DNA from 3 places in the Geobacillus sp. C56-T2 genome. Region 1 is predicted to be linked to each of the others. Evidence: riboswitches for the same ligand, from Rfam matches in the RefSeq annotation. Region 1 holds a riboswitch; each other region holds the start of a gene.
The links. A riboswitch is a leader RNA that binds a small molecule or an ion and turns the genes downstream of it on or off. The one in region 1 is predicted to bind S-adenosylmethionine.
Positions count from the first base shown of each region.

Region 2: linked by a shared signal. The riboswitch ahead of GC56T2_RS06605 (hypothetical protein) and the one ahead of GC56T2_RS14745 (methionine ABC transporter ATP-binding protein) in region 1 are both predicted to bind S-adenosylmethionine.
Region 3: linked by a shared signal. The riboswitch ahead of mtnW (2,3-diketo-5-methylthiopentyl-1-phosphate enolase) and the one ahead of GC56T2_RS14745 (methionine ABC transporter ATP-binding protein) in region 1 are both predicted to bind S-adenosylmethionine.

Region 1 covers NZ_VJWB01000001.1:2,958,966-2,963,254, forward strand. Annotated here, with positions in the region: gene GC56T2_RS14735 (MetQ/NlpA family ABC transporter substrate-binding protein) at 1-211, opposite strand, end outside; gene GC56T2_RS14740 (methionine ABC transporter permease) at 228-896, opposite strand; gene GC56T2_RS14745 (methionine ABC transporter ATP-binding protein) at 886-1,914, opposite strand; SAM riboswitch class I at 2,091-2,200, opposite strand; gene GC56T2_RS14750 (hypothetical protein) at 2,275-2,622, opposite strand; gene GC56T2_RS14755 (thioredoxin family protein) at 2,770-3,084, opposite strand; gene GC56T2_RS14760 (toprim domain-containing protein) at 3,081-3,440, opposite strand; gene GC56T2_RS14765 (YusG family protein) at 3,534-3,770, opposite strand; gene gcvH (glycine cleavage system protein GcvH) at 3,844-4,227, opposite strand.
Region 2 covers NZ_VJWB01000001.1:1,293,820-1,298,108, reverse strand. Annotated here, with positions in the region: gene GC56T2_RS06615 (PaaI family thioesterase) at 1-24, opposite strand, end outside; gene GC56T2_RS06610 (VOC family protein) at 576-959, opposite strand; gene GC56T2_RS06605 (hypothetical protein) at 986-1,321, opposite strand; SAM riboswitch class I at 1,388-1,492, opposite strand; gene opp4A (oligopeptide ABC transporter substrate-binding protein) at 1,543-3,327, opposite strand; gene GC56T2_RS06595 (ABC transporter permease) at 3,341-4,249, opposite strand; gene opp4B (oligopeptide ABC transporter permease) at 4,271-4,289, opposite strand, start outside.
Region 3 covers NZ_VJWB01000001.1:907,367-911,655, reverse strand. Annotated here, with positions in the region: gene GC56T2_RS04685 (methylthioribulose 1-phosphate dehydratase) at 1-190, opposite strand, end outside; gene mtnX (2-hydroxy-3-keto-5-methylthiopentenyl-1-phosphate phosphatase) at 187-849, opposite strand; gene mtnW (2,3-diketo-5-methylthiopentyl-1-phosphate enolase) at 846-2,087, opposite strand; SAM riboswitch class I at 2,155-2,262, opposite strand; gene GC56T2_RS04670 (pyridoxal phosphate-dependent aminotransferase) at 2,360-3,535, opposite strand; gene GC56T2_RS04665 (carbon-nitrogen family hydrolase) at 3,634-4,289, shown strand, end outside.

The sequences.
Region 1 (4,289 bases):
GGAACGTAATGATCTCCAAGTCAATGCCTTTTTCCTTCAAAATCGGTTTCGCTTTTTCCAAAATTTCCGCATGCGGCACGTTCGAGGCGCCGACTTTCAGTTTTACCAATTTGCCGTTGCCGCCCTCATCTGCGGCGTTGTTGTTGCCGCCGCAAGCCGCCAAGGCGAACACCAAGACGGAAGCGAACAGCACGCCAAGCCATTTTTTCATCGGTTTTTTCCTCCTTTTATCGTTTATCTATTTTGGAAGTGACAACGTCACCGATCCACTGAATGACAAAGACAATCACAAGCACCAACACGGTCGCGACAAACGTCACATCGTTATGGCTGCGCTGAAATCCTTCCAAATATGCCAAATTCCCAAGTCCACCGGCGCCGACAACGCCAGCCATCGCCGTGTAGCCGACAAGCGACACCGCGGTGACGGTAATCCCCGAAACAAGGGCTGGCAGCGATTCCGGCAAAAGCACCTTCCAAATGATCGTCCACGTCGAGGCGCCCATCGCCTGCGCCGCTTCAATGACCCCTTTGTCAATTTCGCGGAGGGCGATCTCAACCATGCGGGCGTAAAACGGCGCCGCGCCGATGATGAGCGCCGGCAGCGCCGCGTTGGCGCCGAGCATCGTCCCGATGAGCCATTTCGTAAACGGAATAAGCAAAATGATCAAAATAATGAACGGAATGGAGCGGAAAATGTTGACGAACGCCGCGATGACCGTATTGGCCAGCCGGTTCTCCCATAGGTTTCCCTTTGCCGTTAAAAATAACAGCAAGCCAAGAACGATCCCGAGGACGAACGTGGCGGCGACCGCCATGCCGGTCATGTACAGCGTCTCGACCGTTGCCGCCCACATCGTTTCCCATTGCACGTTCGGCAGGAGGTTAGCGAGCATCGTGAATCACCTCCACCGCCACTTGTTGGTCTTGAATATAGTCGAGCGCCCGACCGATTTCATCCGCCGCCCCGTCGATGTGCACAAACAGCACGCCGTAGGCGCCTTGATGGGTGTGCGAGATTTTTCCTTGCAAAATGTTGACATCAACGGCAAATTGGCGGACAACTTGCGTAATGAGCGGCTGTCCAGCGGCGGCGCCGACAAACGTCAACTGCGCGATCACCCCGTTCGGGTATTGGCCGAACAGATGCGAGACAGCTTCTTCGGTTTCCTCCGGCTCGACCAGCTGCTTGACGAACCGTTTCGTAATCGGTTGCTGCGGGTTCCGGAACACGTGCAGCACGTCGCCTTGTTCAACGATTTTGCCGCTTTCCATCACCGCGACGCGGTCGCAAATTTTGCGAATGACGTGCATTTCATGGGTGATGAGCACGATCGTCAGCCCGAGCCGCTTGTTGATGTCAACGAGCAAATCCAAAATCGCGTCCGTCGTCTGCGGATCGAGGGCGGACGTTGCCTCATCGCAAAGCAGGACTTTCGGATTGTTGGCGAGCGCCCGCGCGATGCCGACCCGCTGCTTTTGCCCGCCGCTCAGCTGGGACGGATACGCCTCTTCCCGCCCGGTGAGCCCGACAAGCTGGATGAGCTCATCGACGCGCTTTTGCCGCGCCTCTCTCGGAACACCGGCGATCTCGAGCGGAAAGGCGATATTTTCCCTGACGGTGCGCGACCAAAGCAAGTTGAAATGCTGGAAAATCATGCCGATTTCCTGACGGGCGTTTCGAAGCTCCCGACCTTTCACGCGCGCCATGTCGCGGCCGGCGACGATCACCCGACCGCTCGTCGGTTTTTCCAATCCGTTTAACAGCCGAATGAGCGAACTTTTTCCGGCCCCGCTGTAGCCGATAATTCCAAAAATTTCCCCTTCGCGAATCTCAAGCGACACGTTGTCAACGGCTGTCACCGCACCGTTGGCCGCTTGGTATACTTTCGTCACCTGTTCAAGGGTGATCATCGTTTCACCTTCCTTTCTTGCCGTTCGCTTCCCGTTCGCCAGCAGGCGCAAGCCCCGCCGCCGAGCGCGCCTGCGCAAGCGGCCGAAGCGGGCTGTTCACGCCCAGCGTCCAAGCAAGCGCAAAAAGAAAACCTTTCTGCCCGCGGAGAACAGAAAGGTATTGTCTACCATTCCGTCTCTTATCTCTCAAAGCAGGCTGCTTTGTGTGAATTGGCACCATTTCAGCACAAGCGCTGACGGTTGCCGGGCTTCATTGGGCACATCCCTCCACCTCTCTTGATAAGAGCGCAACGCGAATGTATTCAATTTGGTTACGAATGTGATTGTATCACTGGATGTCGAATCGTGTCAACCCATTTTTTATCCGACATGCCGATACGGCTTGGCCAAATGGAGGAGCGACTCCAGCAGCAATAAATGGCGGAAGCTTCCCGATACGTGCACTTCTTGCAGTCGGACGAGCTGCTGCAGCTTCAGCTCACCGCTCAGCAAGGAGGCGAGCGCTTCCTTCGAACCGCGCACCGTCAACGTGTTTCGTTCATCGTTCTCGCACTCAACGATGGCCGGCTCTTTGCCAAGCAAGACGGAAGCGGCCTCCCCGTCGCTTTCAAACCGAACGCATAACTGCTCGTCCGGCAAAATCGGCAACAAATGACGCAACATTTGCATCCGCTCGATGAACCGTTCCACAAATTCACGCACTTCCATTGACCATCACCCCCATGTCCTTTGTTCTCTATTTCCATATGTGGGGGCAAGAATCCTTTACAAAAATCTCGACAGCCTGTTGACGAACGGACGCCGTTTTTGTCATTTCCCAAGAAATGTGTCAAACGGAGTCAAAAAAGGGCACAGTCAACGAGGCAGCCGGGCTTGCAGTTGCTCATACAAATCGGTGACGGAAGGGAACGCATACCATTTGCCCGCCATCGCTCCGTCAACAAAAAGAAGCAAGCATGGAACGCTGGAAATTTGCCACTCCACTGCCTGCTTGGGAATATAGTTGATATCCGTTTCGTAAAACGGCAACGTCGGGAATAGCTGCTCGATAATCACGAGCAACCGTCGCGCCAATTGACATGTGCCGCACAGCGGGGTATACAAATACAGCGCCAAAAGCGGCTCGTTCTCAATCGTTTTTCTGAGCTCATTGCGATGGATCGCGTTCACCCGCTTCCCCCCTTCATCAACCATTCCATGCGCACCTCAAAATCGGCGCGCAGCAACACTTGCGCCAAATGCCAAAGCGGAGCGGCCGCCACTTCCCGGTACGCCCGGTCAATATAAATATGTTCGGCTTCGGGAAACATGCGGCGAAACTGGCGGCGCAGCTTCTCCCCCGCCTCATCGGCGTCGGCAAGCACGTATACATCTTGGCCTTCGAACTCGTCGGCCAACTCTTCCAGGCGGGCATCGCTGATCGTCCCGTTCGTACACACGATCACCACCGGTTCATTCAACACCGCCGCCACCTTTTGTTTATCCGATCTCCCCTCGACGATGATCACCTTTTCCACTTGTCGCATATCCGCCCCACCTAACTCCACCAATGTTGCTCTATTGTATGATCGATGCGAGCCAAAGGTTGAAAAAAAGCAACGGCCATCCACCGTTGCCTTTCAACACCAGCCCGCTTCCCCGTCGCAGTCGACATATTTTTGCCCCGGCTCAACGGTAGCGGTCACGTCTTTGTAAACTTTTCCATTTTGCACTGTATAGCCGCTTTTTAACGGAACAGTCTCCGGAAGCGGAACATGGCCGATCAGCTCCCCTTCCGCATACAAATCAAGCGAGCGGCCGTTCCATTTGCCGATCACCCGATCGGTCACATCGATGCGCGCCGATTGCAGCGCCATCTCTCGCACCCCCTTGTTTCATTTCTTTCATATGTATAGGGTGCCCGAATTGAGCCGAAAATGACGGCCATGTTTATCCTTCCGTCACCATCGCTTCGTATTGTTCCGCTGTCAATAATTGGTAGATCTCACGGGTGTCGCTCGGTTTCACGACGATCATCCACGCTTTCTCGTACGGCGATTCGTTGACATACTCCGGATGATCGTTGAGCGCCTCGTTTACTTCGACAACCGTTCCGCTGACTGGCGCGTACAGCTCCGAGACGGTTTTCACCGACTCAACACTGCCGAACGGCTCGTTCGCTTTCAGCTGCGCGCCCACTTCCGGGAGTTCGACAAAGACGATATCCCCCAACTCGGATTGCGCGTAATCCGTAATGCCGATGCGCACGTGTTCTCCTTCGACGCGCACCCACTCATGCTCTTTCGTATAGCGAAGTTCCTTTGGCGTGTTCATCGAATCCCTCCATTGCGACAAAAAAGTGTGCTCCTCTTCATCATAACCGATTTTCCGCGAAA
Region 2 (4,289 bases), 1.7 Mb from region 1:
AGCGTGAACGATCGTTTCTTCCACGAAATCTCCTCCCCTCTTTTTCTAGTATATCATCCAATCGGAAAGGCCTCGACCCCTAAAGCGCACTTTTCGCCCCAAAGTTGCTGTCCATGCCACAATGAGCGTCATGAACAACGAAGCGGCTCCATCAGGAATCGTTCCCGAATGTCAGCCCATACACGGACTGCCATCCGTGCAAAACGAAGCTGACAGGACCTATAAGGCTGGTGATTTCGGGAAAAATACAGCTGGCCACCCATTTCTGTGAAAATGCAGGACTGACGCGGATTTTCATCCCCGGATGAAGGGCAACCCGTTGCCCACGGAACTTTCCGTGAAAATGCCGCACTGGCGCGAGGTTTTCACCCCTAGGTGGAGGGAGATCACACTGCCCATGGAACTTTTCTGAGTAAAAAGGCCACCGATTGGTGTGTGACAGCGGTTTTTCACCGGTCTTCTATGCCACCGATCGACGTGCGGTCAAGGCAAGAAAATAGAAAGAGGCGCCAGCCACGCTCTGGCGCCCAAAGCCCGATCGATGCAAAATCGCGGGCCGCCTGTTTTCATTCTTCTTATCGTTCCGGCTCGTAAAATTCGATCCATTCCCCGTCCGGGCCGAGGAAAAACAAATATTTCGCCCCGTTCGGAAGCTCGGTAATGTCCTCCCAAACGAGCGGAACGCCAAGCGACACGAGCCGCTCTTTCTCCTGCTCAATGCCTTCGACCGTAAATGCGACGTGATGCACTTTTCCTTCCGTCGGCAAATCCGGATTGTATCCTTCGATGAGTTCGACGATGACTTGGCCGTCAAGCCCCAAAAACGCCAGTTTCATCGTCCCATTCGTATGAATCATCTCGCTGAGCAGCTCGAGGCCGACGACGTTTTGATAAAATGCTTTCGATGTTTCGATATCTTTCACTTGGATGCCGACGTGTTCAAATTTTTTGACTGCCATTCGCTGTTCTTCCTTTCTCTCATGTTCTACGATTCAATGGAAAACACAGCCCGCAAATACGGGGTCATTCGCGGTGGAAAAATGCCTTTTTTTCCTAGCTCCTGCCATAGATAGCGGTCAAGGGCGTACGGCCCCTCCGCTTTCCATTCCTCCACCTCATCGTTCGTCAGCACGAGGGAAATCATCGTCCCTTGCGCTTCCCCATACAAGTGGACATAGCCGTCCCCGCGGTCGACATGCACGACCGCCCGGCGATCGAACCGGATGAGCTCCGTCCGCACGCAGCGCATGACGTGAACGGCAAACGTCGCCGCCGGCAAATGCGCCGCCATGCAAGCGCGCAGCGACAGTCGTTCCGCCACGCCCCCTCACCTCCCATCATCAAAAACCCCCCTTCCGCCTCGGAATGACGCGAAAGGGGGTGGCCGTTCTTATCATCCAAAGCGACATCGCTTTGCGGGTGTTAGCACCTTGCCAGCGGCAGGTTGCTGTGGGGTCATCAAGCCCGTTCTCTCGCCCACTCTTGATAAGACGTATGCAATTTGTCTTCTATCTTATCATACATCATCAGAGGCGGCAATCGTCATTGTTCGACTTCCGGCTGCTCGGACGTGACGCCGACATCTTTCCACGTCAGTTTCGAACTCGGATCGACCGTGAAGTTGGCGACGCGGTTGTTGACGGCATAAATGGCCGAACGATACAACGTCGGAATGACCGGAACTTCTTCGTTCATCAATTTTTGCCATTCACTGTAAATTTTCCGGCGATATTCTTTGTCAAACGCCTGTTCAGAATGGCCTTTTTCCAACAGTTCATCGTTTTTCTCATTCACCCAGCGCGAGTAGTTGAACATGACGTTCCGTCCATACAATCCGTATGGATCGACGTCCGTGCCCGTCCCCCACGCGGCTGCGTAAACGTCCACTTTCGGATCGTCTTTTTCGACCATATCATAGAAGGAGTTGAACTCCGCCAAACGTCCGTCCACAAGCTGAACATCGAGGCCGACATCTCTCCAGCATTGCATATAAAATTTAGCCAACGGTTCAGCGATGTCCCCGCCGCTCATTGCCAAGAAGTTGATCTTGAATTTTTTGCCGTTCGGATCTTCGCGGAGGCCATCGCCATCCACATCTTTATATCCGGCTTCATCCAGCAATTGTTTCGCTTTTTCCGGATTGTACGTATACCCTTTGATGGAGCTGTCATGATAGCCCGGGAACGACGGCGGAATGAGCGTGTTCGCCGGGAAGCGCAAACCATGATACAGGCGGTCGGCCACCTCTTGGTTGTTGATGGCGTACGCCATCGCCTGGCGCAGTTTTTTGTTTTGGAATTTCGGATTGTCCATGACGTTTTCCTGCTTTTTCGCATCCCAATGGCCGAGTTTAAAGCCGATATAGTTGTATGCCAAGTCCACTCTGCCGACAAACTGAATGTTTTTCGTCCCTTTCGCGTTCAAATATTGGTCGGTCGGGAACTCGGCGACGTCAATTTCGCCTTTTTTCAGCGCTTGCAGGACGACTTGCGGGCTGACGACTCTCAAAATGACGCCTTCCAAGTTCGGTTTGCCGGCCCAGTAGTCATCATTGCGAACAAACTCGACCGACTCGCCCGGAACGATTTTCTTCACTTTGAACGGTCCGAAGCCGATCGGGTTTTTCCGGATTTTATCCGATTTCGCCAAGTCTTTGATCGGAATGTCTTTCAAGTAATGCTTCGGCAGCGGATACGCCCAAATGCCGGTCAACACCGACGGATTGGCCTGTTTCCATGTGATCGTCAACGTCTTTTTGTCGATGACTTTAATGCCGGAAATTTTATCCGCTTTGCCGCTATGATATTCTTCCATCCCGACGATGCCTTGGATGAGCGCATCGCCATAGCGGACGCCGGTGTAATCTTTATGGCCGATGACCAAATACGCATACTCCAAGTCTTCGGCGGTCACCGGTTGGCCGTCATGCCAGTTGACGTTGTCTTTGATGCGGATCGTCATCGTCTTTTTGTCTTCGGACAACTCGTATGTGGCAGCGCCGTCATTCGTAATCTCATAGTCGCCGTTCGTCCGGAAAAGCGACTCGTCAAAAAATTGCAAAATCTCCGCGTCGGGCGCTCCCGTGTAGAACGCATAGCTGAGCGTTCCTTCAAACGGCGTATCGGACACAAGGCCGTATTTCAGCACGCCGCCATCGATGATTTTCCCGTCGTTTTTCACCGTCATCGGGAATTTGCTGATGTCTTCCTTCTGAGCCGCCGGTTTTTCGTTGTTGTTGCCCTTTCCGCTCGTTGTGTCGGATTTGCCCGTGCACCCGGCGAGCACGAGCAAGAGCGCGGCGAGAGCCGCCAGCCATTTTCTCTTCACATTTTCTTCCCCCTTATCCTAGTCGTTGTCTTGCATCAGCCGCACGTTTCAACGCTTGGCCGATGAAATTTATGCACAGCATCATCACTAAAATAAGCAATGACGCAGGCAACCAAACCCACCATTTGTTTTGCAACACATCCGGATTGGTCGCGTAACTGACGAGCGTGCCCAAGCTCGGCGTGCTCTCCGGCAGCCCGAAGCCAAGATACGTGAGTCCGGACTCGATGCCGATGTTGCCCGCCAAGCTTAACGTCAAATTGACGATAATGATCGAGCTAAGGTTGGGCAAAATTTGAAAAATAATGATTTTCCAATCCGGCGTACCGAGCGTTTTTGACGCGCTGACATAATCCAGCTCGCGCTCGGCCAGCGTTTTGGCGCGAATCAGCCGGGCTTTGCCCGTCCACAAAAACGCGCTCATGATCAAAATGAACGTCAATACATTATATTTAGGCACAATGGCGACAAAAACAATAACGAGCATCAAAAACGGCAGAACGAGAATGAAATCGATGATGCGCATAATGACATTGTCAATCCAGCCGCCAAAATACCCAGCGATCAGCCCGATCGTCAGCCCGATGAAGCCGGTAATGAGCGTAATGGCCAGCCCGATCGTAAACGAATTGCGGGCGCCGATGATGAGCTGGCCAAACACGTCGCGCCCCCCGTAGTCTGTGCCAAGCCAGTGTTCCGCTGACGGCGGAGAATGGATGGAAAGAAAATCGACTTTCACGATTTCCTCTTGATCCAAAAAGAGCGACACGCCATAGACGATCGACAAAATGATTCCTAAAATGATGAGCGAGCCAAGCGCGAGCCGATCCCGAACTACCTCCCGCCACATGATCGAAAAGGCGGAAGGGCTTTTCTCGATGTTCGCTCCGGCCGGCGTTGGGCCGCTGATTTCCGCTTTCATGTCAGCCGTCTTCCTCCTTTCCTACTCAATCCGGATGCGC
Region 3 (4,289 bases), 2.1 Mb from region 1:
CATCAACGAGCAGAAAATCTTCGTCTGTCTGCTTCCGTTTGTCTTTGCCGCTGGCCGTGACAAGAAAGGTGAGCGGATCGTTTGTCACTTTGATCGACAAATTGCCGCTTGTCGCGAAAAACCAGTCGCGGGCGGCAAGCTCGGCCTTCACCCCGGCGAGCTCGTTCCATTTTTGCACGACGAGGCTCATACGATCACCTCCACCTGCTGCAAATGATCCATCACATCAAAAAACGTCGCAAACGGCGCATGGGGTAAGCCAAACTCCTGGCATTTTTGGAGCAAAAAATCGCGCGCCAACACGTAATCCGCTTGCTTCGCCACCGCTAGGTCCGTAATCGAATCGCCGATGACGACATGATACCCGTCCGGGCGGGAAAGCTTGCGAAGGAGCGACGGCTTGCAGCAGCCGCAGCCGTTTTGGCACTCGCTGTCGCACGCGTAAGGCCATGTGATGCGGATCGTCGCGCCGCTGAAATCGGAGCCGTTGCAAAAAATGCGCTCTCGTTCGATGATCCCGTCAAGCAGCGGATAGACAAAAAAGTCGATCCCGCCGCTCACCACATAGAGCGGAATGCCCTGCTCTTTCGTCCAAGCGGCGAATTCGCGAAACCCTTCCCGCAAACGGGCGGTGCCCCGCAGAAAATCGACGATTTCGCCCTTTAGCGAAGACGGAAGGAGGGAAAACATCTTCCCGACCCCTTCCTGAACGGAGATGCGCTCAGCGAGAATGTCGTCTTTGAGCGCCTCCCACTCCGGCGGGGCGAACTGTTTCATAATGGCGATAATGTTGTCGTTTTCCGTAATCGTGCCGTCAAAATCACAAAAGAGAACAAGCTGTCTTGTCATGCTTCCACCTCAACAGCGCCCCAGCGGTCGATCGCTTTTCGCAGGGCCTCGTTTTCAACAGCCGCTTCGCGGAGCGGCCGACCGGCCAACACCGCATCGATCGCCGCGCGAAACGCCTGGCCGCCGCCGATCGCCCCGTCCGGATGGCCGTGAATGCCGCCGCCGGCGTTGACGATGCTGTCAAGGCCGAAATCGCGGAAAAGAAGGGGCACGAGACCCGGATGAATGCCGGCCGACGGCACCGGAAAGGCGCGCGCAAACGGCTCTTGGTCATCGGTGAGCGCCCGGGCGATGCCAAGCGCCTGCTCGCGCTCGAGAGCGACGCTGCCGTACGGCGACGGGAACAGGACGAAATCAGCCCCGGCGAGCCGCAACAGCTTGCCGAGCAACAGCGACGGGGCGACCCCGTAAAACTCAGACGGCGTGATCGCGCCGCTAAACGCCGGATGCGCCATAATCGGCACGGTGATGTTTTCATCCTCGCGCAGCCCTTGCAACACATCAAGCCCGTAGGCGAACACGTTAAACAACAGCACATCGGCGCCAAGCTCGGCGGCCCGTTTCGCTTTTTCTTTCAGTTCAAACGTTTTGCCGGTCAAGTTGACGGCGTACAGCGTCCGTTTGCCCGTTTGTTCGTACACTTCCCGAAGCGCGGCCTTTCCTTCCGTAATCCGCTTCTCAAACGGAAGAAGCTCGCTATCAAACAAAATTTCGTCATCTTTGACTAGGTCGACGCCGCCAAGCGCCTGTTTTTTCAATTCGGACGTCAAATACGCCAAATCGCGGCCGATGATGCCTTTAAAAATGCTCATCAACAGCGGGCGGTTATATACCCCGACTTTTTCGCGAATGCCGCTGATGCCAAAGCGCGGCCCCGGAAATTGCCGCTTCCACTCATCCGGAAACTCAAGGTCAAGCAGCCGCACTTCCCCATCAAGCGACAACTTTCCGAACGTCGTCACCAAAAGCGCCGGCAAATCAGCGCTGAAGTTGACCGTCGGATAGGCGATTTTGACGATCGCCCGCTTCAGCCGCTTGCCGAAATACGCGTTTACCCGCTCGCTTTCGCCAAGCTCCTCAACGGCGACCACTTCCCCTTTATGTTTGCGAAGCTGCTCCTGCTCCAACGCCGGCAAGTCGGTCCATGTGCCGACCGTCAAGCCGAGCGCGATCCCTTCCGCCTTTTTGCGGATGTCTTTCTCGTCATGAAGCAAATACGTTGCCATCACTGCACTCATCATTCATCCCTCTTTCCAAAGAAAAAAGCCCCTTCATAAGAAGAGGCGTCATTCGTTTATGGCGCTCTTCTTATCTCTCAGCGTTTCCGCTGCAAGAATTAGCACCGTGCTTGAATGTACCAAGCCGGTTGCCGGGCTTCATTGGGCTCGTCCCTCCGCCTGCTCTTGATAAGAATGCTTGCGTAACTATACACTTGTCAAACGATTTTGGCGAGTATGGCAAATTTACTTTGAATTATGACAGCCTTTGCCGCCGTTGTCAATCATTTTTTTCAAAACAGTCCGAGCCGTCCGATCCGCTCCGCCGCTTCACAGAGCCGCGCCTCATCGGTCAATAGGCCGACGCGCACATACCCTTCGCCGTGCTCGCCAAAACCGATGCCCGGAGCGACGGCGACATGCGCCCGCTCAAGGAGCACATCGGCAAACTCGGCGGACGACCACCCTTTCGGTACGGGGAGCCAGGCGAAAAACGACCCGGACGGCGCCGGTGCTTCCCAGCCGATCTCGCGCAAGGCAGAAATGAACGTATTGCGGCGCGCTTCATACAGCGCGACAAGCTCGTTGACGCAATCTTGCGGGCCGAGAAGTGCTGCGGCCGCCGCTTCTTGGACGGCGCCGAACAGGCTGACGTACAAATGATCTTGCAGCAGCTCAAGCGCCCGAATGATCCGCTCGTTGCCGACGGCAAACGCGACGCGCCAGCCGGCCATATTGTACGTTTTCGAAAACGTGTAAATCTCGACGCCGACGTCTTTCGCCCCGTCAACTTCGAGGAAGCTGACCGGCTTTTTGCCGTCAAAACCGATCGCCCCGTAAGCAAAATCGTGCACGACGGCAATGCCGTGCTTGGCGGCGAACGCCACCGTCTCGGCGAAAAACTCGTTCGTCGCCGTCGCACCGGTCGGGTTGTTCGGATAGTTTAAAAACATCAGTTTCGCCTGATCGGCGACCGCCGCCGGAATGGCGCTGTAATCGGGCAAAAATTGCTGCTCGGCGACAAGCGGCATCATTTCCATCCGCGCGCGGGCGAGCGCGATTCCCGACCAGTAATCCGGATAGCCCGGGTCCGGGACGAGCACCACATCGCCCGGGTTGACGAGGCAAAGCGGCAGCTCGACAAGCCCGGCCTTGCCGCCAAACAAAATGGCGACTTCGCGGGTCGGGTCGACCTTAACTCCATACTCGCGCGCATAAAAGGCGGCAACGGCTTCTTTCAAAAACGAGTAGCCTTGAAACGGCGAATATTTATGGTACTTCGGATTGGCCGCCGCCCGCTGCATCGCCTCAACGATATGCTTCGGCGTCGGCTGGTCCGGATTGCCTTGCCCTAAATTAATGACATCATGCCCGGCTTTGATTTTCTCTCCCACTTTGGCGACAAGCGAAGCAAAAAACTGCTTCGGCAGCTGTTCAAGCAGTTCGGAAAAAGGAAATTCGATCGTCATCGCCCACACCTTCTCAAAAATTCTTGAAATTCTAGTGCAACATCATATATCGTAAAAAGCAAAATGTAAAGCAAATTTTTTCATTGGGGTGAAAAACAATGACCATCCGCATCGCTTGCCTCCAGCTCGATATCGCGTTTGGCGATCCGCAAACGAACGAACAGCGAGCCGAAACAGCCGTGCAATCCGCCGCCAACGAAGGAGCCGATATCGTCGTGCTTCCGGAACTATGGACGACCGGCTATGACTTGGCGCGCCTAGACGAAATTGCCGATGACGATGCCGTGCGGGCGAAAGCGTTCGCCTCCCGCCTAGCGCAAACATACGGCGTCCATTTCGTCGCCGGCTCAGTCGCCAAAAAAACCGCTGCCGGTGTGACGAACACGATGATTGTCGCCGACCGGAGCGGCCAAATCGTCAGTGAATATAGCAAACTTCATCTGTTCCAATTGATGGATGAGCATTTGTATTTGCAGCCGGGAAACGAACCAGGGTTATTTTCACTTAGCGGGCTGTCGTGCGCCGGAGTCATTTGCTATGACATCCGCTTTCCGGAGTGGATTCGCGTCCATGCTTTAGCCGGGGCGGAAGTGCTGTTTGTCGTCGCCGAATGGCCGCTTCCTCGCCTTCACCATTGGCGGACGTTGCTGATGGCGCGAGCGATTGAAAATCAATGCTACGTCATCGCCTGCAATCGGGCCGGAAGCGACCCGAACAACGTCTTTGCCGGCCATTCACTCATTATCGACCCGTG